3 regions of the Streptomyces sp. NPDC044063 genome follow, and region 2 is predicted to be linked to each of the others. Evidence: riboswitches for the same ligand, from Rfam matches in the RefSeq annotation. Region 2 holds a riboswitch; each other region holds the start of a gene.
The links. Region 2 has a riboswitch for cyclic di-AMP ahead of AC07BS_RS12130 (M23 family metallopeptidase). Riboswitches for the same ligand answer to the same signal wherever they lie in the genome.
Positions count from the first base shown of each region.

Region 1 (9,588 bases), on a different contig from region 2:
ATGGGCGCGACGTCGGCCTCGACGGTGGCGTCGTCGGGGATGCGGGCGAGGAGCCGCTCGGCGTCCTCGACGCTCCGCGGCACCCGGTAGGTCTCGGGCAGCGTGAGGCTGTAGACGGGCAGGGAGGCGCTCAGCGCGAGGGCCGCGGCGGCGACGGCGGCCGGCAGCTGGTGGGCGTAGCGGGCGAGCCAGGGGCGCCGGCTCGTCCGGGCGGTGGCGAGGGCGTCGGTGAGCGCGATGAGGACGACGGGCATGAGGACCGCGCTGTAGTGCCAGTCGGTGCCCCAGTAGTGCTCCTCGTGGGAGGCGAACCGCCAGCCGAGGGTGGGCAGGGCGACCAGCAGCACCGGTGAGCGCAGGGCCAGCAGGCCGGTGGTGGGCAGCAGCACCCACAGCAGGGTGCGCACGGCGGTGTCGAGGGGGATGACGGGCGCGGGGCCGTCGCCGCCGTCGAGCTTGTTCCAGTAGTCGTACGAGCCGGTGCTGTTGAAGCCGGGGATGACCAGGCCCAGCGCGGTGGCGGTGGCGGCGAGCCCGAAGAGCGCCAGCCCCGCGGCGAGCAGCCGGGGGTTCCGGCCGGCCTCGGGGCCGGTGCCGCGCAGCCGGATCAGCATGAGGACGCCGATGGCGGCGACGGTGACCCCGAGGTCCTCCTTGACCAGCACGAGCGGCGCGGCCCACAGGGCGGCGGCCCGCCACCGCCGGAGCACCACGGCCTCCAGCGCGCACGCCAGCAGCGGCATGGCGAAGGCGATCTCGTGGAAGTCGAAGTCGACCGCGCGCTGCACGGCCCACGACAGCCCGTAGGCGACGCCGATGGCCAGGCCCCGGCCGCGGCCGAGGAGGCGGGCGGCGAGGCGGGTGACGGGCACGGCGGACAGGGCGAACAGCGCGGCCTGGACGACGAGGAGCGTCACCGGGGAGGGGAAGAGGCGGTAGAGGGGGGCGATCAGCGCGGTGACGGGGCTGAAGTGGTCGCCGAGGATGTTGGTGCCGGGGCCCTTGAGGTCGGCTATCGGTGCCCGGAGGTGGGCGTAGGCCTGTATCGCCTGCTCGAAGATGCCCAGGTCCCAGGACATGGTGAGCATCCGCAGATGCCGGGACAGGGACAGCGCCGCGTAGACGAGGAACAGGGCGGCGGCCACCGCGTACGGGTCGAGCCGGGCCGGGAACGACCGGGAGCGGCGGATACGGGCTGGGGGCACGGCCTGGTCCGTGCCGCGTCCGGGGGCCGGGGCGGCGGCGGTGGCCGAGTCCATGGGCGGTTCCTCCGAGGGTGGGTGCGGGCCGGCGGGCCCGTCGGGCCGGCTCCTGAACGATAAGCGGAGCCCGGCGCGTGCCAGGCCTCCCACTCGGAGACGAGAAGCCACGCCGTCCGGTTCACCCGGATTTCCCACCACCGGCACCGTTCCGGACCGGTGCCGGTGGGCCGGCCGGGGGCCGGGGCGCGGCAGTCGGCGCAACCCGGGGCCGTACCACGTGCCCCAACACCCCCGGGATCGTTGGCCGAATCAGTGGCCGGGGCCCCAGGGACTGCCTACCATCGATCAACGGTCCCGCCCCTGTTCGTCCGTGATCTCTGCTTCGTTCGTGATCTCTGCCAGGAGGCTTCATGATCCGCCGCAGGACAGCGCTCTCCGTCTCCGCCGCCGCTCTGCTCGCCGCGGCCCCGCTGCTCACCGGGTGCGGATCGGCGCCGCATCCGGGGGCCGCGGCCGTCGTGGGCCAGGACCGGATCACCGTCGCCCGGCTCCAGCACGAGGTGGAGGACGTACGCGCCGCGCAACGCTCCTCCCCGCAGGGGCCGCAGCTGCTGGCCGCCAGCGCCCGGCTGAGCCAGGACACCCTCGTGCGCCTGGTGCAGTACCGGATCGTGGAGCGGGCCGGGGAGGACAACGGCGTGGACGTCACCCGCCGGGAGCTCCAGGACCGCCGGCACCAGGTCGAGCGGATGCTCGGCGGCGCCGACGCGGTCGACGGCCGTTTCCTCGCGGCCGGCATCGCGCCCGGCCAGGTCGACCAGGAGCTCAGGACCGGGCTGGTCCGCGCCAAGCTGGAACGGAAGCTGGGCCCGGCCCGCACCAACGAGGTCCTCATGCGCACGTCCGAGGCCCTGCGGGTGGACCTCAACCCCCGCTACGGCACCTGGGACGCCCGGCGCGGCACGGCCAGGACCGTGCTGGAGCCGTGGCTGCGGCCCGCGACCGCGCCGGCCCCCGGTCAGCCGGCGTGAGCGGGCCGGCGCCGGTCGCCTAGGCTCGGCGGTGTGAACGACCAGGTGAACGACTCCTCCGGCCGCATCGTCCTGCTCACCACCAGCCACCGGGTCGCCCCCGGCATGCTGTCCTGGCCCGCCTGGCAGACCCTGCGCGAGGCCGACCGGGTGGTCTGTGCCGACGCCGGGCACCCGCAGCTGCCCTATCTGCGGGAGGCCGGCGTCCAGGTGGAGCACGCGGTGCCGTCGGCCCGCGAGCTCGTCGACCACTGCCTCGACGGATCGAGGACCGTCGTCGTCCTCACGTCCGCCGTGGGCGAGTCGGCGCTGACCGACGGCCTGGCCCGGCTGGCCGGCTCGGGACGGGAGCGGATGCCGGCGCTGGAGCTGCTGCCCGGCTCGTACGACCTGCCGGGCGCCCGGCTGCTGGACCTCGTCCAGGTCATGGACCGCATCCGCGCCGCCTGCCCGTGGAGCGCCATCCGCACCCACGAGGACCTGGCCAAATACGGCCTGGAGGAGATGTACGAGCTCCTGGAGGCCATCGAGACGGGCGACCGGGAGGCGCTGCGGGAGGAGCTCGGCGACGTGCTGCTCCAGGTGGTCTTCCACGCCCGGATCGCGCAGGACGACCCGGACGAGCCGTTCTCGGTCGACGACGTCGCCGGCACGATCGTCGACAAGCTCGTCCACCGCCACCCCCACGTCTTCGGCGAGGAGAGCGCGGCGACGCCCGAGGAGGTCAGGGCGCACTGGATGAGCGCCAAGGCCGCCGAGAAGGGCCGCGAGTCCGTGACCGAGGGCGTTCCGCTCGGCCAGCCGGCCCTGGCGCTGGCCGCGAAGCTGGCCTCCCGGGTGCGCGGCGGCGGCCTGCCCGTCGCCACGCCGGCCGGCGAAGGCGTCGGGTACGAGCTGCTGGCGCTGGCCGTACGGGCGGAGGCGGCCGGCACGGACCCGGAGACCGCGCTGCGGGCCGCGGCGCGTACGTACCGGGACGCGATCCGCGCGGCGGAGGCCGAGACCTCCGGCCGGACGGACGGGTGACGGACACCCGTTCGGCCCAGCGGCGGTCTTGACGGGGCCGTCGCCGGGTACCCGCATCCCATGCGCACTCAGCACATGGACATCGCCCTGCCCCCCTGGGTCGGCGGCTTCGCCCCCTTCATCGTGGGGCTGTGCGTCGTCGCCCTGCTGCTCCTCGCCTTCGTGTACGGGCAGCGGTGGCGCGACCGGGAGCCCCCACCACCGAGCCAGCCGCAGCGCCGGCAGGGGGCCTGGCAGACGCCCCCGGAGCACAGCGCCGGCCCCAGCTCGCCCGACCACGGGCCCGGCCACGACGACGACGAGGAGGCGATCGGCTACGTCACCGAGCACCGCGAGTCGGACACCCTCCAGACGGAGGCCAACGGCGAGCGCGTCCTCCCGCACGAGATCAACAACCCGGGCAGCCATCCCGAGGAGCCGTCCGAGGAGCGCAAGAAATGGAGCCCGGGCAGCAGCGGCTCCTTCGGCAGCGGCGGCAGCAGCCACACCTGAGCGCTCCGCGGGAGGCGCCACGGCGGGGCGTCGATCAGCCGCGGCGCCGTCGTGGCTGGTCGCGCGGTTCCCCGCGCCCCTTCGGGCGCTGCCGCCGGGGGAGCGCCGGGAGCTCGCGACGTTCCGCCGGACAGGCCCCGGGGCCGCCCTTGGGTAGCGTCGGGGGCGTGCACGAGAACCGTACGCCCCCTGCCCCGCCCCTGTTCACCTGGGAATTCGCCACCGATCCGTACCCCGCGTACGCCTGGCTGCGCGAGCACTCCCCCGTCCACCGCACACAGCTGCCCAGCGGCGTCGAGGCGTGGCTGGTGACGCGGTACGCCGACGCCCGGCAGGCGCTCGCCGACCAGCGGCTGTCGAAGAACCCCGTGCACCACTCCGAGAGCGCCCACGGCAAGGGCAAGGTCGGCATCCCCGGCGAGCGCAGCGCCAATCTCATGACACACCTGCTCAACATCGACCCGCCGGACCACACCCGGCTGCGCCGGCTGGTCTCCAAGGCGTTCACCCCGCGCCGGGTCGCGGAGTTCGCGCCCCGGGTCCAGGAGCTGACCGACCGGCTCATCGACGGCTTCGGGGAGAAGGGGGAGGCGGACCTCATCCACGAGTTCGCCTTCCCGCTCCCCATCTACGCGATCTGCGACATGCTGGGCGTCCCGCGCGAGGACCAGGACGACTTCCGGGACTGGGCCGGCATGATGATCCGGCACGGCGGCGGGCCGCGCGGCGGAGTGGCCCGCTCGGTGAAGAAGATGCGCGGCTACCTCACGGAACTGATCCACCGCAAGCGGGAGGATCCGGGCGAGGACCTCATCTCGGGACTGATCCGGGCGAGCGACCACGGCGAGCACCTCACCGAGGACGAGGCCGCGGCGATGGCCTTCATCCTGCTCTTCGCCGGCTTCGAGACGACCGTCAACCTCATCGGCAACGGCATGTACGCCCTCCTCCGCCACCCCGCCCAGCGGGAGCGCCTCCAGCGCGCGCTGGCCGAGGGCGACGAGGGCCTGCTCGCCACCGGCGTCGAGGAACTCCTGCGCTACGACGGGCCGGTGGAGCTCGCCACCTGGCGGTTCGCCACCCGGGAGCTGACCCTCGGCGGGCAGCGGATCGCCGAGGGCGACCCCGTGCTCGTCGTGCTGGCGGCCGCCGACCGCGACCCCGAGCGGTTCGCCGATCCGGACACCCTCGACCTGGCCCGCCGCGACAACCAGCACCTGGGTTACGGGCACGGCATCCACTACTGCCTCGGCGCGCCGCTCGCCCGCCTGGAGGGGCAGGTCGCCCTCGCGACCCTGCTGCGCCGGCTGCCCGATCTGAGACTGGCCGCGGAGCCGGAGGATCTGCGGTGGCGCGGGGGCCTCATCATGCGTGGACTCCGCACGCTGCCCGTGGAGTTCACCCCCACCGGCCGGATGGATGGCTAACCCAAGCACCTTCCCCACGAGGCACGGTCGAAACGTGTGACCTCAACGTGACCTCCGCTACACCGGCTTGTGACTCCCCGGAGGCGTCGCTATCTTCGACGACCATCATCAGCCGCCGCACGAGAGGCCGAACACATGCGCTCAGGGAACGGTAGACATCGCCGCCCCCGCCAGGTACCCGCCATCGTGGTCGCGGCGGGGGTGACGGGCGCGAGCATCGCCATGCCGCTGCTCGCCGCCACCGGCGCCTCCGCCGCGGACGCGGACACCTGGGACCACGTGGCCCAGTGCGAGAGCGGCGGCACCTGGAGCGCCAACGCCGGCAACGGCTACTTCGGCGGACTCCAGCTCACCCAGGAGGCCTGGGAGCAGAACGGCGGCATCGACTACGCGCCGCGCCCCGACCTCGCCAGCCGCTCCCAGCAGATCGCCGTGGCCGACCGGATGCTCCAGGAGCAGGGCCCCGACGCCTTCCGGGGCTGCGCGGACAGCGCCGGGCTGAGCAAGGAGGCGCCGGCGGCCGACGTCAACCCCGGCGGCCTGGACCGGGCGCCCGAGCCCGAGGGGTCGCACAAGCCGGGGCACGAGCGTCCCGTGCCGTCCACGCCCGCGCACGAGTCCGGCAAGCCGTCCACGCCCGGCTCGGACGACAAGCACCCGGCGCCCGACACGTCGAAGACGCCCGGCACGGGCACCCCGTCGACCGGTACGCCCGGCGACGGCAACGGCAAGCACCGCAAGGACCCGTCCACCGACCCGTCGGGCACTCCGTCCGGCACTCCGTCAGGAACCCCCTCGGGCACGCCGTCGGGCACCCCGTCCGGCAGCCCCTCGGGCACGCCCGCGCCCGGCACGTCGCCCTCCGGCACGCCCGCCGACGGCGCCACCCCGTCCGCCGGCCCGTCCGCCGGCGCGGACACGGACCCGGGGGCGGGCACCGGCCGGCACCGGGCCGAGCCGTCGCGCTCCGGCGACGACGACCGCGCCTCGCGCGGCGACGCCCGGACGACCCCGGGCGGCCCGTCCGGCTACACCGTGCGGCCCGGTGACAACCTGTCGGAGATCGCCCAGCAGAACGCGGTCGACGGCGGCTGGAAGACGATCTATCAGAAGAACGCGAAGGTGGTCGGCTCCGACCCGGACGTCATCCAGCCCGGTCAGCGGCTCGACATCCGGAAGTAGCGCGGGGGTTCGGGCGGCGGAACGGGGCGAATGTCCGTTCCAGTCGAAAGTGAGACATGGGTCTCGTTCCGCTACGCCCGGAATCTCCCCGTCCGTTGCTCGAAACCCTTCTCCCACCTGCGGAAATGATCCTCTCTCAGTGGTCATAACAAGCAACTGTGGCTGAAAAGAGGGGTTTGAACCTGTCGGCCGCCTGTGTTTAACGTCGTCACCGCTCGCCATCGCGAGCACCTCGGTCGCCACGCCGAATCCTGCCGGCGGCCGGGGGAGTCGTCGCGCAAGCGCCGTAGGCAGGAGCGGGGGAACCACGGTAAGGCGCCGGAACGGCACGACGGCCAACGGCCGGAGGACCGGAACGGCTTGGGGTGAAGCCCCGGTGCGCGCCAGCGGACCGGGCCGGGCGAACTCACTAGCCCGAACCCGACAGCTCACCTCGTAGGCGTCGGTGAGGAAACCGACTTATGTCCAAGGGCAAGCACCGCCGTCCGTCCAAGGCCGTCCGGGTCGCCACCCTCGCCGGTGTCGCCGGTGTGGCCGTCGCCGCCCCGCTGATGGCCGCGACCTCCGCCAGCGCCGCCTCCGTCCAGGCCTGGGACAAGGTCGCCAATTGCGAGGCCGGTGGCAACTGGTCGATCAACACCGGCAACGGCTACTTCGGTGGCCTGCAGTTCTCGAAGTCCTCGTGGGACGCGGCGGGCGGCGGCAAGTACGCCTCGTACCCCCACCAGGCCAGCAAGGCCCAGCAGATCGCCGTCGCGGAGCGGCTGCTGGCCCTTCAGGGCCCGGGCGCCTGGCCCCGCTGCGGCGTCGGCCTGAGCAAGGGCGGCCCGGCCCCCGACATCGACGTCTCCGGCGGCTCCTCGAAGTCCAAGCCGTCGAAGTCCACCGGCGACCGCGACACCTCCACCAAGACCCACGCCGACCGTGGCCAGCGCCCGTCCGGCAAGCACGCCAAGCCGTCGCAGGGCACCGAGACCCCGTCCACGGGCAAGCAGACCCCGGGCAAGCACGCCAAGACCCCGACCTTCAAGAAGGGCGACGGCGAGTACGAGGTCAAGCAGGGCGACACCCTGGGCTCGATCGCCACGGCCAAGAAGGTCAAGGGCGGCTGGGAGAAGCTCTACGAGCTCAACAAGAAGATCATCGACGATGCCGATGTGATCTACCCGGGCCAGATGCTGCACCTCGGCTGAGCACGCCCGCACTCGTCCGACGGACCGCCCCGCTCCGATGCGCCTTCCCCCCCGAGCCGCATCGGGGCGGGGCTCCGCCGTTTCCGCCCGCCGGGCCGGCGCGAAGTCCCGTCCTCGTTGAGCGAACACACCGACGATTCATCCGGTGATCTCGGCTTTTGTGCCAATTTTCGGTCCGGTGATCGGTCCAAGGGCGGGCGCAGCCCCCGGCGCCCGTTAGGCTCGTGTCGCAGAACTCCAGCACACACGAAGGAGACCCTCGTGCCGTCCATCGACGTCGTCGTAGCTCGCGAGATCCTCGACTCGCGAGGCAACCCCACGGTCGAGGTCGAGGTCGGCCTCGACGACGGCTCCACGGGCCGTGCCGCCGTGCCGTCCGGCGCCTCCACCGGTGCCTTCGAGGCCATCGAGCTGCGTGACGGCGACCCCAAGCGTTACCTGGGCAAGGGTGTCGAGAAGGCCGTCCTGGCCGTCATCGAGCAGATCGGCCCGGAGCTCGTCGGCTACGACGCCACCGAGCAGCGCCTGATCGACCAGGCCATGTTCGACCTGGACGCCACCGACAACAAGGGCTCGCTCGGCGCCAACGCCATCCTGGGCGTCTCCCTGGCCGTCGCGCACGCCGCCTCCGAGGCGTCCGACCTGCCGCTCTTCCGCTACCTCGGCGGCCCGAACGCGCACCTGCTGCCCGTTCCGATGATGAACATCCTGAACGGCGGCTCGCACGCCGACTCCAACGTGGACATCCAGGAGTTCATGATCGCGCCGATCGGCGCGGAGTCCTTCTCCGAGGCCCTGCGCTGGGGCGCCGAGGTCTACCACACCCTCAAGAAGGTGCTGAAGACCAAGGGCCTGTCCACCGGTCTCGGCGACGAGGGCGGCTTCGCCCCGAACCTGGAGTCCAACCGCGCGGCCCTCGACCTCATCCTCGAGGCCATCAAGGAGGCCGGCTACACCCCCGGCCAGGACATCGCGCTGGCGCTCGACGTCGCCGCCTCCGAGTTCTACAAGGACGGCGTCTACACCTTCGAGGGCAAGGACCGCTCCGCCGCCGAGATGACCGAGTACTACGCCGAGCTCGTCGAGGCGTACCCGCTCGTCTCCATCGAGGACCCGCTGTTCGAGGACGACTGGGCCGGCTGGAACACCATCACCGAGAAGCTCGGCGACAAGGTCCAGATCGTCGGCGACGACCTGTTCGTCACCAACCCCGAGCGCCTGGCCCGCGGCATCGAGGAGGGCTCCGCCAACGCCCTGCTCGTCAAGGTGAACCAGATCGGCTCGCTGACCGAGACCCTGGACGCCGTCGAGATGGCCCAGCGCAACGGCTTCAAGTGCATGATGTCCCACCGCTCCGGCGAGACCGAGGACGTCACCATCGCCGACCTCGCCGTCGCCGTGAACTGCGGTCAGATCAAGACCGGCGCCCCGGCCCGCTCGGACCGCGTCGCCAAGTACAACCAGCTGCTGCGCATCGAGGAGATCCTCGACGACGCCGCGGTCTACGCCGGTCGCAGCGCGTTCCCGCGCTTCAAGGGCTGACCGTCCGGCGGGTTGAGCCTTAACGGCTGAGCTCTCGCCAGTCTCCGTACGTCCCCGGCCGCGGTCCCGTACCGTGTCCGGGGACGTACGTTCGTAGCGGACTCTCCAGGGGAGGCGACGTGGGCGCGGACCGGTTCTCCACCGCGACCAGGCTCAAGGCGCTCGGTACGGCGCTCGTGCAGGGCCCCGCCGCGGCGCGGGTCTACCGGGCGCGGCCGCCGCGGCGCAGCCGGCTCACGGGCCGGGCCGCGCTGCTGGCCCTCGTCGTCTGCTCCATCGTCGTCGCCCTCGCCTACCCGATGCGCCAGTGGGTCACCCAGCGTTCGGACATCGCCGACCAGCGGCGCCAGACGGAGCACACCCGCGAGCAGGTGAAGCTGCTGCGCGACGAGAAGGCCCGCCTGGAGGACCCCGCGTACATCGAGCAGCAGGCGCGCGAGCACCTCCACTACCTCCGCCCCGGCGAGACCGGCTACAGCGTGGTGGGCGGCGG
Region 1 covers NZ_JBWKFM010000024.1:47,921-57,508, forward strand. Annotated here, with positions in the region: gene AC07BS_RS25925 (DUF2079 domain-containing protein) at 1-1,259, opposite strand, end outside; gene AC07BS_RS25930 (SurA N-terminal domain-containing protein) at 1,613-2,233, shown strand; gene AC07BS_RS25935 (nucleoside triphosphate pyrophosphohydrolase) at 2,267-3,259, shown strand; gene AC07BS_RS25940 (DUF6479 family protein) at 3,320-3,751, shown strand; gene AC07BS_RS25945 (cytochrome P450 family protein) at 3,919-5,178, shown strand; gene AC07BS_RS25950 (transglycosylase family protein) at 5,365-6,360, shown strand; cyclic di-AMP (ydaO/yuaA leader) riboswitch at 6,633-6,817, shown strand; gene AC07BS_RS25955 (transglycosylase family protein) at 6,822-7,553, shown strand; gene eno (phosphopyruvate hydratase) at 7,815-9,095, shown strand; gene AC07BS_RS25965 (FtsB family cell division protein) at 9,215-9,588, shown strand, end outside.
Region 1: linked by a shared signal. The riboswitch ahead of AC07BS_RS25955 (transglycosylase family protein) and the one ahead of AC07BS_RS12130 (M23 family metallopeptidase) in region 2 are both predicted to bind cyclic di-AMP.

Region 2 (9,588 bases):
AGCGGACGGCCTCGGTCAGCGCCCGTACGGCCCGCTCGGCGGCGGGGTAGGCGGGCACGCGGACGGCCGGGGCGGGGGCCGGGGGTTCCTGCTCGGGGTCGGGCTCCGGTGGCGCGGCCAGGGCCTCGGCCAGGCCCGGGATCTCCAGGTGGACGACGGCCACGGGCTTGGGCGCGTCCGGCACGGCCCCGGCGACCGCCGCGCGGACGGCGTCCGCGAGCTCGGCGGCGGAGGCGTCGCCGACCCAGGGGATGGCGGTGACGACCACGGCGTCGCAGGCCCGGTCGGCGAGCGCCTCGGCCAGGGCGGCGCGGAAGTCCTCCGGGGTGGCGGCGGTGGTCAGGTCGCGGGGCAGCAGCGGGCGCAGCCCGTCGGTCAGGCAGGCGTCGTAGGTCAGCAGGGACAGCGACTGGGAGTTGCCGAGGATGGCCACCCGGGGGCCGGCCGGCAGCGGCTGGGAGGCGAGCAGGAGGCCGGTGTCGGCCAGCTCGGTGACCGTGTCGACGCGGATGACGCCGGCCTGGCGGAGCAGGTCGGAGACGGTCGCGTCGGGTATGCGGGTGGTGCGGACGGCGTGCCCGGCGGGGGCCGCGGCGCCGTGCCGGGCGCCCTTGACGACGACCAGCGGCTTGCGGGCGGAGGTCCGGCGGGCGAGGCGGGCGAACTTGCGCGGGTTGCCGATCGACTCCAGGTACATCAGGGCGACGTCGGTGTCGGGGTCGTCGTGCCAGTACTGCAGGAAGTCGTTGCCGGAGAGGTCGGCGCGGTTGCCGGCGGAGACGAAGGTGGAGATGCCCACCAGGCCGGCGGCGCGTCGGTGGAGGCCGGACAGCAGGGCGATGCCGATGGCACCGGACTGGCTGAAGAGGCCGACGCGCCCGGCGGTGGGCAGCTCGGGCGCCAGGGAGGCGTTGAGGCGGACCCCCTCAGCGGTGTTGATCAGGCCGAAGGAGTTGGGGCCGATGACGCGCATGCCGTGGGAGCGGGCCTGGCGGACCAGCTCGCGCTGGCGGTCGCGGCCGGCGGGCCCGCTCTCGGCGTACTCGGCGGACAGGACGACGAGCCCCTGGACGCCGCGCTCGCCGCAGTCGGCGACGACGGCGGGCACCTGGTCGGCGGGGACGGCGATCACGGCGAGGTCGACGGGCTCCTCGATGTCGCGCACCGAGCGGTGGGCGGGGACGCCCTCCGGCTCCAGCGCGGAAAGGGAGTCCGGGAAGGCGCGGTTGACCGCGTGGACGCGCCCGGTGAAGCCTCCAGCGAGGATGTTGCGCAGGACGGTGCGGCCCATGCCGCCCGGCCCGCGTCCGGTGCCGACGACGGCGACGGAGCCGGGGGCGAGCAGGCGCTGGACGGAGCGGGCCTCGGCGAGCCGTTCGCGGGCGCGCTGCACGGCGAGCGAGGCGTCGGTGGGTTCGAGGTCGAGTTCGAGGCGGACGACGCCGTCCTCGAAGCTGCGCTTCTGGGTGTAGCCCGCGTCCGTGAAGACCTTGATCATCTTGCTGTTGGCGGGCAGCACCTCGGCGGTGAAACGCCGGATGGAGCGTTCGCGGGCGACGGCCGCGATGTGCTCCAGGAGGGCGGAGGCGACGCCGCGGCCCTGGTGGGCGTCCTGGACGAGGAAGGCGACCTCGGCCTCGTCGGCGGGGGACGAGGCGGGCATGCCGCGGTCGTCGACGCGGTCGTAGCGGACGGTGGCGATGAACTCGCCGCCGACGGTCGCCGCCAGGCCCACCCGGTCGACGTAGTCGTGGTGGGTGAAGCGGTGCACGTCCCGGTCGGAGAGACGGGGGTAGGGCGCGAAGAAGCGGTAGTACTTGGACTCGTCCGAGACCTGTTCGTAGAAGCTGACCAGCCGCTGGGCGTCGTCGGGCGCGATGGGGCGGATCCGCGCGGTGCCGCCGTCGCGCAGGACGACATCGGCTTCCCAGTGTGCCGGGTAGGCGTGCTCGGGCGGCGTGTGCATGGGCACAGCGTAAGGCCGGGAACCGGCGTCCCTCAGGTGGCGGGCGGCCCACGGTGCCGGGGCCGGACGGCCCTGGCGCGGGAGGGCGCCGGGGCACCGCGCACCCCGTGCAACAATGGTCTAGACAACTCCTCCCGATTCGAAGGGCAACACCATGGTTGAGCGCCGAGTGAACGTCGGCTGGGCCGAGGGCCTGCACGCCCGGCCCGCGTCGGTCTTCGTCCGTGCGGCGACCGCCGCCGGCGTCCCCGTGACGATCGCGAAGGCGGGCGGCAACCCCGTCAACGCCGCCTCCATGCTCGCGGTGCTGGGCCTGGGCGCCCAGGGCGGCGAGGAGATCGTCCTCGCCACGGAGGCCGAGGGCGCCGAGGCCGCGCTCGACCGTCTGGCCAAGCTGGTCGCCGAGGGGCTCGAGGAGCTCCCGGAGACCGTCTGATCCTTCGGATCACCCGGCCCGCCGTCCGGCGGGCATGCGACGGGGCCGCGGCGTTCCTCATGGACCGCCGCGGCCCCGTCGTCGTACGGCGGCGGCCGGGGACCGCCACAATTCCCGCCCGCCGTTATTCGCCCAGGAATAGCAGGCGCTTGTTAAGGGTGTGCGCCGGCCGTGTTCACGGATTGTTTCGGCAGGCCCGGACCGGGCGGCGCCGGCACCCGGCGCAGCCGGAATTCACCCGGATTCCGGCCCGCGTGGACGGCGGCGTGGGCCCGGGCCCGCTCGGCGTCGCCGCGGGCCACGGCGTCCACGAGCGCGCCGCACGTCTCCCACTCCTCCACCGGCCGGGCCGGCGGCTCGGCCGTGTGCACCCAGGCGATCTTGCGCCGCAGCTGGGTGAGCAGCGTGGCCAGGCTGGGGCTGCCGGAGGCCTGGGAGAGGGTCTCGTCGAACCAGTCGGCCAGCGGCCGCAGCTCGCCGGTCCGGCCCGCGCGCGCCCGCTCCTGGCCGAGCCGGACCAGGCCGCGCAGGACCTTCAGGTGTGCCTCGGTGCGCCGCTCGGCCGCCCGCGCGGCCGCCAGCGGCTCCAGCAGGGCACGGACGTCGAGGAGGTCCGCGGCCTCCTCCTCGCTGGGCTCGGCGACGCACGCCCCGGCGTGCCGGCGGGTGGTGACGAAGCCCTCGGAGGCGAGGGTGCGCAGGGCCTCGCGGACGGGCACCCGGGAGACGCCGTAACGGCGGGCGAGGAGTTCCTCGATGAGCCGGCTGCCGGGCGGGAAAACACCGGTGACGATGTCGTCGCGAATCGCCGTGCACACGGCGTGCGCGGAAATGCGGCGGCCCTCGTGCGCCGCTTCACCACCGCCGTTCACGTACGGCCCCGCATGGCTGCACCTCCGCTTTACGACTTAATCGGCCGAGCGGGTCGGCCCATTGACATCCGTTCAGCGACTCTATGGCAATCCCCGGTGATTTCCGATGGGGCCGGTGAATCATGGATATTTTTTGGCCAGCACCCCCGGCGGAAGCGCGAGAAGGCCCCGGCCGTGGGGCCGGGGCCTGGTGCGCGCGTCGCGGGTCAGACGTTGACGCCGTGCGCCGCGAGGTAGGCGATGGGGTCGATGTCGGAGCCGTAGGTGGCGCCGGTACGGGCCTCGAAGTGCAGGTGCGGGCCGGTGACGTTGCCGGTGGCGCCGGAGAGGCCGATCTGCTGGCCCGGGGTGACCGTCTGACCGACGGAGACGTCGATCGAGGAGAGGTGGGCGTACTGCGTGTAGGTGCCGTCGTTGTGCTTGATGACGACGTTGTTGCCGTACGCGCCGCCCCAGCCGGCCTCGACGATGGTGCCGGCGGCGACCGCGTGGACGGAGCTGCCGGTCTCGGCGTGGAAGTCGATGCCGGTGTGGCTGCCGGAGCTCCACAGGCCGCTGGAGGCCTTGTAGGAGGTGGAGACGTAGGAGCCGTCGAGGGGGCTCACGTAGGTGCCGAGGCGCTTGCGCTCCTCGTCACGCGCGGCACGCTCCTTGGCCTCGCGCTCCTCCTTGAGCTTGCGCTCGGCCTCCGCGTGGCGCTCCTTGGCCTCGGAGGCCTTCTTCTTAGCGCTCTCCTCGGCCTGCAGGCGGGCGGCGGCCTCGTCGGCGGCGCTGCGCTGGGTCTCGGCCTGGGCGTCGACGTTGCCGGCCATGACGTCGCTCATGACGACGGCCTGGGTCAGCCCGGTGTCCTCGGGGCCGCGGGTCTCGTCACCGGCGGCGAAGGCCGGGGCGGCGACGCCGGCGACCACACCGGCGGCGGTCAGGGTGGCTATGCCCGCGACATTGGCGCTGACGCGCGCGGCTCGGCTCGGACGGCGGTGCTTCCCCATGGATGGGCGATCCTTTCCTTCCCTCTCGCCTACCGGGTTAGCTGACGGGTTCGGAGCAGGAAGGTCTCCTACGGTGCCCTCGTGAAAGGGAACCGATTCACCCCAGGGACTGATGGGTCCCCGGCTCCCTTCGGCTGGCGCCTCGGGGACTCGGCGATGGCTGCCCGGGACCGCGGTTGCGGCTCCGATCTGACGGACTGCCGCCCTGACGCTAATCGGCGTCAGATTCGAACGGCAAACAGAACCGGGCTTTTATGACGTACGCCACACGACCAACATGCAACCACCGCGAGAAAACGGGCATAAAGGAGACGCGTGGGCCCCGATGGGCCCACGCGTCTCACATGTCCGGCAATGTCCGGCCCAGGGAGAGCGGCGGACAGCAGGGTTGACGCCCCGTCAGATCAAGGGATCAGGCCGGGACGACCGTCACCTCGCCGATACCCAGCGCCCTGACGGGCTCGGCGATCTCGGAGGCGTCCCCGACCAGGACCGTGATCAGCCGGTCGGCCGGGAAGGCGCTCACGACGGCCGCCGTGGCCTCCACCGTGCCGGTGTCGGCGAGGCGTTCGTACAGCCGCGCCTGGTAGTCGTCCGGCAGGTGCTGCTCGACCTGGTCGGCCAGGGTGCCCGCGACGGCGGCGGCCGTCTCGTACTTCAGCGGGGCGACGCCCACCAGGTTCTGCACCGCCACGTCCCGCTCGGCCTCGGTCAGACCCTCGGCCGCGAGGGTGCGCAGCACCGTCCACAGGTCCGCCAGCGCCGGGCCGGTGTTCGGGGTGTCCACGGAGCCGCTGATGGCCAGCAGCGCCGTGCCCGTGCCGTCGGGCGCCGAACGCAGGACCTGGCCGAAGGCGCGGACGCCGTAGGTGTAGCCCTTCTCCTCGCGCAGCACACGGTCCAGCCGGGACGTCAGCGTGCCGCCCAGGCAGTACGTGCCGAGCACCTGGGCGGGCCAGACGCTCGCGTGCCGGTCCGGGCCGGTGCGGCCCAGGAGCAGCTGGGTCTGGACCGCGCCGGGACGGTCCACGATCACCACACGGCCGGTGTCGTGGGCCGTGACGGCCGGGACGGGCCGGGGCTCGGCGGGAGCGCCCGTCCAGGCGCCGAGGGACTCGGCGAGGGCCTGGTCCAGGTCGACGCCGGTGAAGTCGCCGACGACGACGGCGGTCGCCGTGGCCGGGCGGACGTGGGCCTCGTAGAAGGCGCGCACGGAGGCGGCGTCGATGCGCTCGACGGTCTCCTGGGTGCCCTGGCGGGGCCGGGACATGCGGGAGGAGGCCGGGAAGAGCTCGGCGGACAGCGCCATGGCCGCCCGGCGGGCGGGGTTGGCGAGCTCGTGCGGGATCTCGTCCAGGCGGTTGCCGACCAGGCGCTCGACCTCGTTGTCCGGGAAGGCCGGGGCGCGCAGGGCGTCGGCCAGCAGGCCCAGGGCCTTGGGCAGCCGGGAGGCCGGGACCTCCAGCGACAGCCGCACGCCCGGGTGGTCGGCGTGGGCGTCCAGGGTGGCCCCGCAGCGCTCCAGCTCGGCGGTGAAGTCCTCGGCACTGAGCTTGTCGGTGCCCTCGGAGAAGGCCCGCGCCATGATCGTCGCCACGCCGTCGAGACCCTCGGGCTCGGCGTCCAGGGGGGCGTCCAGGCTGACCTCGACGGCGACCACCTGCTGGCCCGGGCGGTGACAGCGCAGCACGGTCAGGCCGTTGGAGAGCTGCCCCCGCTCCGGGGCCGGGAAGGCCCAGGGGGTGGGCGCTCCCGGCTCGGGCCGGGGGTGGAACACCATCGACGGGGCGGGCTGCTGGGTGTCCGCGGCGGCGTCGCTCACTGAGCCGTCTCCTCTTCGTCGTTCTCGCCGGCGGCGGTGTCGGCGTCGGTCCGGGGCGTGGTCGGCTCGTAGACCAGCACCGCGCGGTTGTCGGGGTGCAGCCGGGCCTTGGCGACCTCCTGCACCTCCTCGGGGGTGATCTCCAGGACGCGCTGCACGGCGGTCAGGGCCAGCTGCGGGTCGCCGAACAGCACGGCGAAGCGGCACAGTTCGTCGGCCCGGCCGCTGACGGTCGCCAGGCGGTCCAGCCACTCCCGTTCCAGCTGCGCCTGGGCGCGCTCCATCTCCTGCGGGGTGGGGCCCTCGACGGCGAAGCGGGCGAGCTCCTCGTCGACGGCGGCCTCGATGCCGGCCACCTCGACGCCGCCGGACGCCTTCACGTCCAGCCAGCCCAGGGAGGGGGCGCCGGCCAGGCGCAGCAGGCCGAAGCCGGCCGCGACGGCGGAGCGGTCGTGGCGCACCAGACGGTTGTGGAGGCGGGAGGACTCGCCGCCGCCGAGGATGGTCAGCGCCAGGTCGGCGGCGTCCGCCTCCCGGCTGCCGTCGTGCGGCAGGCGGTAGGCGGCCATCAGCGCGCGGGAGGGCACCTCCTCGCGGACGACCTCGCGCAGCTGCCCGCCGATGGTGTCCGGCAGGCTGCCGTCGCGCGGCGGCTGCTTGGCGTCGTGGGCGGGGATGGAGCCGAAGTACTTCTCGATCCAGGCGAGCGTCCGCTCCGGGTCGATGTCGCCGACGACCGACAGGACGGCGTTGCCGGGCGCGTAGTACGTGCGGAAGAACGCGCGCGCGTCCTCCAGGGAGGCCGCGTCCAGGTCGGCCATGGAGCCGATCGGCGTGTGGTGGTACGGGTGGCCGTCGGGGTAGGCCATGGCGGTCAGCTTCTCGAACGCGGTGCCGTAGGGCACGTTGTCGTACCGCTGGCGGCGCTCGTTCTTGACGACGTCGCGCTGGTTCTCCATGGACTCGTCGTCGAGCGCGGTGAGCAGCGAGCCCATCCGGTCGGCTTCCAGCCACAGGGCCAGCTCCACCTGGTGGGCGGGCATGGTCTCGAAGTAGTTGGTGCGCTCGAAGCTGGTGGTGCCGTTCAGCGAGCCGCCGGCGCCCTGCACCAGCTCGAAGTGGCCATTGCCCTTGACCTGTGCGGAGCCCTGGAACATCAGGTGCTCGAAGAGGTGGGCGAGGCCGGTGCGGCCCTTGACCTCGTGGCGCGAGCCGACGTCGTACCAGAGGCAGACCGCGGCCACCGGGGTCAGGTGGTCCTCGGAGAGGACCACCCGCAGGCCGTTGGCCAGGCGGTGCTCGGTCGCTGTCAGACCGCCCGAGGCGGCCTGTTGCGTGGCCGTGTGACCCATGGGCATGTACGTCCCTTCGATCTCTTGAGATCCCGCGGTGCCTCGCGACGACTCGCGTGATGAACAGTGCTGTCACTGTATGCAAGCGCACCGACATCCGGAGAAGTTCCCGGGCCGGGCCACCCCTCCCGGACGGGTCGCGGTCGGGGTTGTCAGCGGCGCGGTCCACAATGGTCGGCGTCAGACCGCCTCGGCAATCGATCGAAGGAGCAGCAGCCGCGATGGCCCGCCGCAGCACGAAGACCCCGCCGCCGGAAGACTTCGAGGAGCGCATCCTCGACATCGACGTCGTCGACGAGATGCAGGGCTCCTTCCTCGAGTACGCCTACTCGGTCATCTACTCGCGCGCCCTGCCGGACGCCCGGGACGGCCTCAAGCCCGTCCACCGCCGCATCCTCTACCAGATGAACGAGATGGGGCTGCGCCCCGACCGCTCGTACGTGAAGTCGGCGCGCGTCGTCGGCGAGGTGATGGGCAAGCTCCACCCGCACGGCGACGCCTCGATCTACGACGCCCTGGTGCGCATGGCGCAGCCCTTCTCCATGCGGGTGCCGCTGGTCGACGGGCACGGCAACTTCGGATCGCTCGGCAACGACGACCCGCCGGCCGCCATGCGCTACACCGAGGCCCGGATGGCGGCGGCGACCTCGCTGATGACCGAGTCGATCGACGAGGACACGGTCGACTTCGCGCCCAACTACGACGGCAGCGAGCGCGAGCCCGTCGCGCTCCCCGCCGCGTACCCGAACCTGCTGGTCAACGGCTCGTCCGGAATCGCGGTCGGCATGGCGACGAACATGCCGCCGCACAACCTCGGCGAGGTGATCGCGGCCGCCCGGCACCTCATCCGGCACCCGGGCGCCGACCTCGAGACCCTGATGAAGTTCGTCCCCGGCCCGGACCTGCCCACGGGCGGCCGGATCGTCGGTCTGAGCGGCGTCCGCGACGCCTACGAGACCGGCCGCGGCACCTTCAAGATCCGCGCCACCGTCTCCGTGGAGAACGTCACGGCCCGCCGCAAGGGCCTGGTCGTCACCGAACTGCCCTTCACGGTGGGTCCCGAGAAGGTCGTCTCCAAGATCAAGGACCTGGTCGGCTCCAAGAAGCTCCAGGGCATCGCGGACGTCAAGGACCTCACCGACCGCGCCCACGGCCTGCGCCTGGTCATCGAGGTGAAGAACGGCTTCAACCCCGAGGCCGTCCTGGAGCAGCTCTACAAGCTGACGCCGATGGAGGAGTCCTTCGGCATCAACAACGTCGCGCTGGTCGACGGCCAGCCGCTGACCCTGGGCCTCAAGGAGCTGCTGGAGGTCTACGTCGACCACCGCTTCGACGTGGTGCGCCGGCGCAGCGAGTTCCGGCGGAGCAAGCGGCGCGACCGGCTCCACCTGGTCGAGGGTCTGCTGGTGGCGCTCGTCGACATCGACGAGGTCATCCGAATCATTCGATCGAGTGAGAACGCGGCGGCGGCCAAGGCGTCACTCGTGGAGCGCTTCTCGCTCTCCGAGGTGCAGACCCAGTACATCCTCGACACCCCGCTGCGCCGCCTGACCAAGTTCGACCGGATCGAGCTGGAGTCCGAGCGGGACCGGCTGAACACCGAGATCGACGAGCTGACGCGCATCCTGGAGTCCGACAGCGAGCTGCGCAAGCTCGTCTCCTCGGAACTGGCCGACGTGGCGAAGAAGTTCGGCACCGAGCGGCGTACGGTGCTTCTGGAGTCGGCCGGCGTCCCGGCCGCCGCGATGCCGCTCCAGGTCGCGGACGACCCCTGCCGGGTGCTGCTGTCCTCCACCGGCCTGCTGGCCCGTACGGCCACGGGCGAGCCGTTCGACGGGGCGGCCGAGACCAAGCGGGTCAAGCACGACGTGATCGTCTCGGCGGTCCCGGCGACGGCCCTGGGCGAGGTGGGCGTGGTCACCTCCGAGGGCCGCCTGCTGCGGGTGCGGGTCATCGACCTGCCCCAGCTGCCGGAGACCGCGGCGGCGCCCAACCTCGCGGGCGGGGCGCCGTTGGCGGAGTTCCTGACCCTGGCGGACGGCGAGCGGGTGGTCTGCCTGACCACGCTCGACGAGTCCTCGCCGGGCCTGGCCATCGGCACGGAGCAGGGCGTCGTCAAGCGCGTGGTCCCCGACTATCCGGCCAACA
Region 2 covers NZ_JBWKFM010000007.1:181,723-191,310, reverse strand. Annotated here, with positions in the region: gene AC07BS_RS12145 (bifunctional acetate--CoA ligase family protein/GNAT family N-acetyltransferase) at 1-1,966, opposite strand, end outside; gene AC07BS_RS12140 (HPr family phosphocarrier protein) at 2,121-2,402, shown strand; gene AC07BS_RS12135 (GntR family transcriptional regulator) at 2,555-3,274, opposite strand; gene AC07BS_RS12130 (M23 family metallopeptidase) at 3,481-4,266, opposite strand; cyclic di-AMP (ydaO/yuaA leader) riboswitch at 4,278-4,432, opposite strand; gene AC07BS_RS12125 (M16 family metallopeptidase) at 4,679-6,046, opposite strand; gene AC07BS_RS12120 (M16 family metallopeptidase) at 6,085-7,440, opposite strand; gene AC07BS_RS12115 (DNA gyrase/topoisomerase IV subunit A) at 7,662-9,588, shown strand, end outside.

Region 3 (9,588 bases), on a different contig from region 2:
AGGCACCGACGTGGTGATGGTTGTCGCGGGCGTCGTCACATGCTCTGATTTCCCGATTGGCGACAGAACATTCCCCATATCGGGATATTGGGCGTCTGTTACCCGGGTGCACCGCTGCGCTTGCGGAGCGCGCGTTCAGGCGCCAGGCGCGGAGCACGGAATGCGCGCCCCCAGCCCTACGCGCCTCTGCCCTACGCGTCCCGTCCTACGGCCGCAGGCCCTTGCCCCGCAGCCACGTCAGCGGGTCCACCGGCGCGCCGCCGTCCGGCCGCACCTCCAGGTGGAGATGCGCGCCGGTGACGTTGCCGGTGGCGCCCACCCGGCCGATGACCGTGCCGGCCCCGACCTTGCCCGACGTCACCACCATCGACGACAGGTGGCAGTACCAGATCTCGGTACCGTCATCGAGCGTCAGCACGACCCGGTAGCCGTACGCGCCCGCCCAGCCCGCCTGGGTGACGGTGCCGCCGCCCACCGCCTTCACCGGGGTGCCGGTCGGCGCCGCGAAGTCCTCGCCGGTGTGGTGCGCGGACCACATGTCGCCCGCCTGGCCGAAGCCCGCGGTCAGGGTGTACGAGGCGACGGGGAGGACGTACCCGCCACGGTGGGATCTGTCGGCCCGCTGTCCGTAGTCGTGGTCGGCGACATACTCCTGTGCGCCGTGCGCGGCCTTCTCCGCACGCCGGGAGAACGCCGTCGCGCCCGCCTTCCCGGCCTTCCCGGCCGCCGCCGACTCGTCCGACCCGCTCGAATCGTCCGACCCGCTCGACTCGTCCGACCCTGCCGACCCGGCCGCCCCCTGCGACTCGCCGGCTCTCCGGGCGTGCTGGGCGGCCACCTGCACCTGGTGCGCCTCAGCCTTCTCCGCCGCCGTCCTCCGCGTCGCCTCGACCGCCGTCCGCTCCTCGGCCGCGCGGGCCTCCTCCTCCGCGGCGCCCTGCTGGCGCTCGGCCTGCAGGAGGATGCGCGCCCGCAGCGCCTCACCGGCGTCGGCCGCGCTGTGCGCGGGCTCCGGCGCCGCCTCGGCCTGCCCGGCGGGGCTCGCCTCCGCCGGGGCCGCCGCGTTCTCCGTCGTCCGGGCCTCGTCGCCGCCGATCAACGAGCCGACGCCCGGGATCTTCGACAGTTCCGGCACGGATATCGGGGCCGCCGGGCGGTCCTGGGCACTCGCCATGCCGCCGGCGCCCACCGCCGCGATCATGCCCACGCCGAGCACGGCGCCGCTGCGGGCCATCGTGCCGCCGCGCTGCTTGACGACGCGGTGTCTGCCGCGGGCCGGGGGCGCCAGGGAGTCCTCGGACGGGTTCCACTCGCCGCCGGGCCCCTCGGCGCTCACGGGCTCGTGGGCGGGCTCGGGAGCGGTCCCGTAGGCCGGCTCGTAGGCCGGCTCGTAGGCGGGCTCGTACGCCGGGTCATGGGCGGGCCCGGTCTCGTACGCGTACCCGTATGTGGGCTCGTGCGTCTCGTAGGCCGCGTACGGCACTCCGTGCGCGTCGTGCGAACTTCCGTCCAGATCGGACCTGTTGGACGCCACCGGGGCGCACTCCTTTCCTTCCGACTCGCCTACCGGGTTAGCTGACGGGTTCGGAGCAGGAAGGTCTCCTACGGGCCGGCGTACGGCCCGATTCACCCCAAAGGTTGATGGTTCCCCGGTTCCACCCACGGGATTCGGCGAAGGCGCACGGCGCCGCCCCTGGCGACGGCTCAAGGACCGCGCTGCGTTATCGAACGTTAATAGACACGGCGGCCGGAAACCAAGCCGAAAGCGTGAATCCGTAGGCCTCTTGGGGCGATGTGGCCATACGTCCCAGCTGATCGTTCGTCAGTCGTTATCGGACCGGACGCGGATCATACGGGGTGTGGCCTGGTCGATCGTCTGAGTGACCGTGACGGGGCGGTGACGGCCGTCGCCGCGCCGGATGGCCAGCAGGGCCATGTCGTCGTTCGTCCGCCCCCCGGCATGCCGCGCGACGTCGGCGACGAGGGTGTCCAACAGTGCCTCGGGGCTCTTGAAGTGCCGGCCGGCCAGGCGCCTCCTGGGCTCGTAGAACGTGCCGCTCGGGTCCCGCGCCTCGGTCACCCCGTCGGTGAACAGCAGCAGGGTCGCACCCGCCGGGAAGTCCCACTCCTCCACCCGGTCCGGCCAGACGCCCAACTCGCCCATGCCGAGCGGCAGGGCGGGCATGGCGGGGTGGGCCTCGCCGACCATGCCGCCGGGGTAGAGCAGCAGAGGCGGCGGGTGGCCCCGGTTGATCATGCGGAGCACGCCGGGGCCCGACGGGACCTCGGCGAGGACGGCCGTGGTGAAGCCCTCGCTCTGGTCGAGGTTCGCCCTCCGTACGCCCTCCCGCTGCAACGCGCGCTCCAGGCGTACGGCGAGCCCCTCCAGCGTGCGCTCCTGCTCCGCGGCCTCGCGGAACGTGCCGAGCAGCACCGCGACCGCCTCCACCGCGCCCAGCCCCTTGCCCCGGACGTCCCCGACGATGACGCGCACGCCGTACGGGGTGTCCTGCACGGCGTACAGGTCGCCCCCGATGCGCGCGTCGGCCTCCGCCGCCACGTAGCGCGCGGCGACCCGCAGCCCGGCGATACGGGCCGGGGGCGCGGGGAGCACGGCACGCTGGGCGGCCTCCGCGATGCCGCGTACGGAGGCCAGCTTCCGGTCGCCGTGGTGGAGGACGTGGTTGATGCCGAGGGCGAGGGCGCCGACGGTCAGCACGGTCACCACCTCGGTCACCGATTCGCCCGCCTCGGGGGCCTGGCGGCCCACGGTGAGGCCCACCATGGCGGCCAGGGAGGTGAGCGCGACCAGCAGGGTGGCGCTCGGTGACAGCAGGGACGCCGCGACGAGCGGTGCCGAGGCGAAGAAGGGCGCCGAGGAGTACCGGGGAGGCGTGAGGACGTCGAAGAGGACACCGGCCACGATGATGGCGACCGGCAGCCAGCGCACCTGGGCCGGGAGACCGCGCGCGGCAGGGGTGTCGGGTTGAGTGGGCATCTCGGCCCACCCTCGCCGGTGCGGGGCGCTCCGGCGAGCGGGGTTGGGCCGATCGAGGGGACACCTGGCGCGACGAGGACGGGGGCCGAGGGGCGGTGTGCTCCGCCCCTCGGCCCCCGTCAGCGGCCCTCGTCAGCGGCCCCCGTCAGCGGCCCTCGTCAGCGGCCCCGTCAGCGGCCCCCGTCAGCCGTAGGGCCCTGCGCGGTTCGGCCCGCCGTGGTTCAGTTCGCCGGACGACGGTCGGCGCGCGCCGCCCCGTCACCGCCGCGACGGCGCGGGCGGCGGGCGGACCCGCCGGAGCGCGCGGGACGCGACGCGCCCTCGGCGCGCGCCGCCCCCTGACCCTGCTGCTGCCGCTGACCCTGCTGCCGCTGGCCCTGCTGCTTCTGGGACGGCCTCCGGGAGGACGGCTTCCGCGCCGGCTTCTGCGCGGCCTTCGGCGCCGGCTGCTGCGGCGGGGCGATGACGACCGGCACACCGCTGGGGCGGCGGGCGCCCGTGACGCGCGCGAGCTCGGCGTCCTCGGCGTGGACGTCGGCCTTCCGGGGCGTGATCTTCGCGGTGGCCATCATCCGGCTCATCTCGCGGCGCTCCTCGGGCAGTACCAGCGTCACGACGGTGCCCGACTCGCCCGCGCGCGCCGTGCGGCCGCCCCGGTGGAGGTAGTCCTTGTGGTCGACCGGCGGGTCGATGTTCACGACCAGGTCCAGGCCGTCGATGTGGATGCCGCGCGCGGCCACGTTCGTGGCGATCAGCGCGGTGACCTGCTCGGTGCGGAACTGCTCCAGCACGCGGTTGCGCTGCGGCTGGCTCTTGCCGCCGTGCAGCGCGGCGGCCCGTACGCCCTCCGAGAGCAGCCGCTTGACCAGCCGGTCGGCGCCGCGCTTGGTGTCCACGAACATGATCACGCGGCCCTCGCGCGCCGCGATCCAGGTGACGGTCTCCTTCTTCGCGTCCACGTCGGCCACGTGGAGCAGGTGGTGCTCCATCGTGACGACCGCACCCGCCGACGGGTCGACGGAGTGGGTGACCGGGTCGGAGAGGAAGCGGCGCACGAGACGGTCGACGTTGCGGTCCAGCGTCGCGCTGAACAGCATCCGCTGGCCCTGCGGGGCGACCTGGTCGAGCAGCCGGGTCACCTGCGGCAGGAAGCCCATGTCGGCCATCTGGTCGGCCTCGTCGAGGACCGTGATCGCCACGTCGCCGAGCTCGCACTCGCCGCGCTGGATGAGGTCCGCGAGCCGCCCGGGCGTGGCGACCAGGACCTCCGCGCCACGGGCGAGGGTCTGGGCCTGGCGGCCGATGGACATGCCGCCCACGACGGTGGCCGTCCGCAGGTTGACGGCGGTCGCGTACGGGGCGAGCGAGTCGGTGACCTGCTGGGCCAGTTCGCGGGTGGGCACGAGGACGAGCGCGAGCGGACGGCGGGACTCGGCCCGGCGTCCGGCGGTACGGGCGAGGACGGCCAGACCGAAGGCGAGGGTCTTGCCGGAGCCGGTGCGGCCACGGCCCAGGACATCACGACCGGCCAGCGAGTTGGGCAGGGTCGCCGCCTGGATCGGGAAGGGCTCGGTGACGCCCTCGCGGGTCAGCGTGGCGAGCAGCGCGGCGGGCATGTCCAGCGCGGCGAAGGAATCCACCGGCGGCAGCGCCGGCGTCGTGCTGACCGGCATCTCGAAGTCGCCCTGCGGCTCGACGGGCCGGCGCCGGGCGGAGCCCCGTCCGGACGACTGGCGGGCCTCGGCGCCGTCGCCACGCGTACGGGGAGAGCGCGAGGGGCGCGAGGAGCGCGTGGAGCGCTCCGGACGATCGGAGCCGGCGGAACGGGCGGCGGAGCGAGTCATGCGGGGGGACCTTCCCTCAATGGGGTGCCAAGCCCCCTGTTCGAACGGACGCGGTGGGCGTCCGGGACGCGGTGATCGTCGCGGACGCGGTGGGCGCCGTGATCGCGGCAGGCGCGACGATGGGGCCCGCACACAGTGGTGCGGGCCCCATCGGAAGCGTCAACGCGCTGCGGCGCTGCGGATGGTCGTCAGATGGTGACGATGTTCTCCGCCTGCAGGCCCTTCTGGCCCTGCGTGACGTCGAAGGACACCTTCTGGCCCTCGAACAGCTCGCGGAAGCCCTGCGAGGTGATGTTCGAGTAGTGGGCGAAGACGTCGGGGCCGCCGCCGTCCTGCTCGATGAAGCCGAAGCCCTTCTCGGAGTTGAACCACTTCACGGTGCCGGTCGCCATGTCTGTCTCCTTAGTGATGGGATGGGCCCCAGACCGGAAATAGACCGGCTAAAACAAAAATGCGCCGTCGGCTACATGGCCGAGGCGCACACGAGTTCATGGGTACCACAACTGCAACTCGAACAATCGTAGCATGCGACGAGCCCGGCGATGGCGCGTACATGGCAATCGCACAATGCGCACCGGCACCGCCCGGGCCCACGAGCCACCGGCCGCCCCTCCCGCGCGGGTCTATAACTCGACCCCCTGGGCCCTGGCGTGCCGGTCCGCCGCGACCTCCGCCTCCGCCTCGTCGAGGTAGACCTCGCACACCAGCCGGCCGTCCGCCGTCATGTTGTGCTCCAGCTCCCAGAGGCTGACCTCCCCGCCGCCCTCCAGCAGGAACGCGTGCTCGTAGAACCGGCACCACGTGGTGTCCCGGCCGGAGCCCCGGCGGCGGGGCTTGGTGATGAGCGCGATGTGGTGGCCGAGCGCGCCCTGCAGCAGCTCGCGCACCACCTCGCCGGGGCCGTCCTGGTTCTCGGCGCGCCGCAGCAGCCGGCGGGCGTGGTCGGGCGAGGCCTCGGAGACGTACTCCCGCCGGGGCCGCGTGGGCCCCATGGCGAGCAGCAGCTCCTCGGCCAGCCACGGCGGCAGCTCCTCGGCCTCGCTGCCCGGGCCGATGCCCCCGCCGCCGATCCGCTCGTGCACCCGCCGCTCGGCGGCGTCGAGGGCGTCCTCCTGGGCGTACAGCTCGTACAGAAAGCGGTCGTGGGGGCCGGTGTCGTGCTCCAGCTCGTAGAGCAGCAGGCTGCTGCCGTCCGCGAGGAGGAAGATGTGGCGGTAGGTGTTGCAGCGCAGCGGGCGACTGCCGTCGTTGCGCTGACGGTACGAGCGCAGCTCCGCCTGGTGCATCAGGGCGGTGGCCAGCCGCTCCAGCACCCGCTCGGCGATCTCGAACCCGTTCTGGGCCCGTTTCAGCAGCTCCTCGACCTGCTCGGCGGGGGTCGGCTCGGGCGCACGGCCGCGCGGGCCGCGGCCGGGGCCGCCCGGCTCGCCGCAGCCCCTGCTCTCGCCCTCGCCCCCGCCCGCTCGCGTCTTCGCCATGCCTGCCGCCTCCCGACCCTCGCCACACCGGACCCCACCCCGCGCACTTACCGTAGCGGCGCGAACACGGCCGCGGGGCGGGGTTTTCACCAACTGGCGGGAGCCCGACGGCGGACGGGGTGAACCACCGCGGGCGCCCGCTGACAGCCGTGCGTCCCCCGAACGCCCGGCGCAACGGACGGCCCCGGAGGCCGCACCCGGCGGCGTGCCGGGCTCCCACCCCCCTACGTCCTCCCGCCCGTGCCCACACGATCGGCGGCCTCCCCGCCCCCGCGGCCGGCGAGCCACCACCCGAGCAGGGCCGCCGCCGACAGCAGCGCCCCGGCGACCACGAAGGAGCCCGCCGGGGCGGCGTCCACGGCGAACGGCAGCAGCAGGAGACCGGCCGTGCTCGCCGTCCGGACGGCCGTCTGGTCCACGGTGAGCAGCCGCAGCCGTTCGGCGGCGACGAAGCCGGAGAGGTGGGCCCGCAGCGTCACCGCGGTCACCGGGAACAGCAGACCGGAGGTCACACAGAGGACGATCACCGCCGTGATGGAGTCCGCGACGCCGAGACCCGCCAGCGACAGGCCGGACGCCGCCCAGGCGACGCAGTACGTGGCCAGCCAGGTCCAGTGGGCGGGGAGGTGGCCGGTCAGCAGGTTGCCGCCGAGGCCGCCGGCCGCGGTGGCGGCGAGGGCCAGCCCGTAGCCCGCGGCACCCTGCCCGAAGCGGGTGACGAGGAGCGGTGGCAGGCCGACGGTGGAGACGGCGGCGGTGAACTGGGCCACGCCGTGCACGGCGATGGCCACGGCGACGCCCCGGTGCCGGCGGAGGACCTCCCAGGCCCGGACGGCCCGTTCGCGCCCGGCGGCCGCCGCCCCGAGGGGCCGCTTCCCACCGGGCTCCTCCCGCCCACCGGACTCGCCCCGCCCGCCCTCGACCGGGGACGTCCCGGCCGGAGACGTCCCGGCCGGAGACGTCCCGGCCGGAGACGTCTCGACCGGAGACGCATCGACCGGAGACGTCTCGACCGGGAACGCATCGACCGGAGGCGCCTCGGCCGCGCGCCCCGCGTCCGGCCACAGGTCGGCGCGGTCCAGGCCGGCCGCCGCGAGTGCCGTCCGGCGGCCGAGCCAGCCGAGGGCGACGGCCGACACGGCGAAGGTGAAGCCGTCGATCGCGAAGAGGTGGATCTCGGGGACGAGCACCAGGAGCGCGCCCACGCTGCCCTGTCCGACGACCGCCGCCACCCTCGACGTCAGGTCGAACAGACAACTCGCGTCGGCCACCTGGTCCGGAGCCACGAGCTGGGGGATCAGGGCGCCCAGGTTCGGCTCGAAGACGGCGCTGAGCGAGCCGAGCAGCAGCACGAGGACGAGCATGATGAGGAAGCCCGGCAGGTCCGGGGACCACAGCAGGGGCACGGCGACGGCCACGAGCGCGCGGGCGGCGTCGACCCGGGCCAGGGAGTGCCAGCAGGTGAAGCGCTCCACCACCGAGCCCGCGACGCCGAGCACGATGTACGGCACCGACTCGACGACGCCCACCAGCCCCATCAGCGAGGACGACCCGGTCGATTCGTAGACGACCCACATCGCGGCGAGCCCGTAGAGCCGGTCGCCCAGGACCGACAGCGCCATCGAGAGCCACAGCACTCGCACGGTCCTGGAGCGCAGCAGCCGTATATGCCTCATGGCGCACGTACCTCCGGCAATTCCGGTCCGGGGCCCGTCACCCTAGGGCGGCGCCCACCGGCCCATCACCGGCAAACCCTCACGAAACCGGACCGGAATCCCCCCATGACCACCCGCACGGGTAGCGCGCCGGTGAACGGCCGCCACCCACCCCCGCATCGCCGCCCGCCGGGGTCGCGCGGGGGCCCGTGAAACGCGAGGAGGCCCAGGTCGGAAGGGATCCGACCTGGGCCTCTGCGGTAGGCCGTGTGGGACTCGAACCCACAACCAATGGATTAAAAGTCCACTGCTCTGCCAATTGAGCTAACGGCCCGCACACCGCAGCATAGCCCGGCCGACCGCCGTAGCCCGAGTCCTTATGACGCGAGATGGCGAAACGTACGAGGGCCCGTACGACGCCTCACGCGTCGTACGGGCCCTCAGTTCAGCTGTGGGGATCAGCCGTTGCGCTTCCAGCGCGGCTTCTCGGCGCGCCGGTCGAAGGAGTTCGCGCCACGGTGGTCGTCACGGCGGCCGTACGGGCGGTCGCCGCCGCCGGAGCGGAAGCCACCGGACGGACGGTCGTCACGACGGTCGCGGTTGAACGGGCGGTCGCCGCCACCGGAGCGGAAGCCACCGGACGGACGGTCGTCACGGCGGAAGCCACCGGACGGGCGGTCGTCGCGACGGAAGCCACCGGAGGGGCGGTCGTCACGGCGGAAGCCGCCACGGTCGCCACCGCGGTCGTCACGACGGTCGTCGCGACGGAAGCCGCCACGGTCCTCGCGACGGTCGTCGTGGCGGAAGCCACCACGGTCGCCACGGTCGTCACGACGGAAGCCACCACGGTCGCCACCGCGGTCGCCGCCACGGTCGTCACGGCGGTCGTCACGGCGGAAGCCACCGGACGGACGGTCGTCGCGACGGAAGCCGCCACGGTCACCACCGCGGTCGTCACGGCGGAAGCCACCGCGGTCGCCGCCACGGTCGTCACGACGGTCGTCACGACGGAAGCCACCACGGTCGCCACCGCGGTCGCCGCCACGGTCGTCACGACGGAAGCCACCGCGGTCACCGCCACGGTCGTCACGGCGCTCGTCACGACGGCGGTCGAAGTTGCCCCGCTCGTCGCGGCGCTCGAAGGCGGGCGCGGACGCCTGGGCCGGGACGGCCGCGGCGGCGGCCGCCTCCTCCGCCTTGGCGGCCTCGTTCGCGGCCTCCTCGGCCGCGGCGGCCACAGCGGCCTCCGGGTCCTCGCCGCGCTCGCGGGCGGCACGGGCCAGCAGGCGGTCGGCCTCCTCGCGGAGCTCGGTGGCGCGGCGCTGGGCGCGCTCCAGCTGACGGGTGAGGTCGGCCAGGTCACGCTCGGCCTGCTTGGCGGCGTTGGCCGCGGAGTCGGCCTGGACCTCGGTGAGGGAGCGAGCGCCGGTGATCTTGGCGACGTCCTCGTCGAAGGCGCCGGCACCGCCGACGATGTGGCGCGAGGCGTCGACGCCCGCGTCCTCCATCAGGCGGAAGATCTGCTTGCGCTGGTGCGGCAGGGCCAGGGAGACGACCGTGCCGGACTGACCGGCGCGGGCCGTACGGCCGGAGCGGTGCAGGTAGTCCTTGTG
Region 3 covers NZ_JBWKFM010000014.1:23,697-33,284, forward strand. Annotated here, with positions in the region: gene AC07BS_RS18720 (MFS transporter) at 1-78, opposite strand, end outside; gene AC07BS_RS18725 (M23 family metallopeptidase) at 206-1,534, opposite strand; cyclic di-AMP (ydaO/yuaA leader) riboswitch at 1,546-1,684, opposite strand; gene AC07BS_RS18730 (PP2C family protein-serine/threonine phosphatase) at 1,823-2,998, opposite strand; gene AC07BS_RS18735 (DEAD/DEAH box helicase) at 3,220-4,842, opposite strand; gene AC07BS_RS18740 (cold-shock protein) at 5,031-5,234, opposite strand; gene AC07BS_RS18745 (DUF6227 family protein) at 5,466-6,320, opposite strand; gene AC07BS_RS18750 (MFS transporter) at 6,545-7,996, opposite strand; tRNA gene AC07BS_RS18755 (tRNA-Lys) at 8,237-8,309, opposite strand; gene AC07BS_RS18760 (DEAD/DEAH box helicase) at 8,434-9,588, opposite strand, start outside.
Region 3: linked by a shared signal. The riboswitch ahead of AC07BS_RS18725 (M23 family metallopeptidase) and the one ahead of AC07BS_RS12130 (M23 family metallopeptidase) in region 2 are both predicted to bind cyclic di-AMP.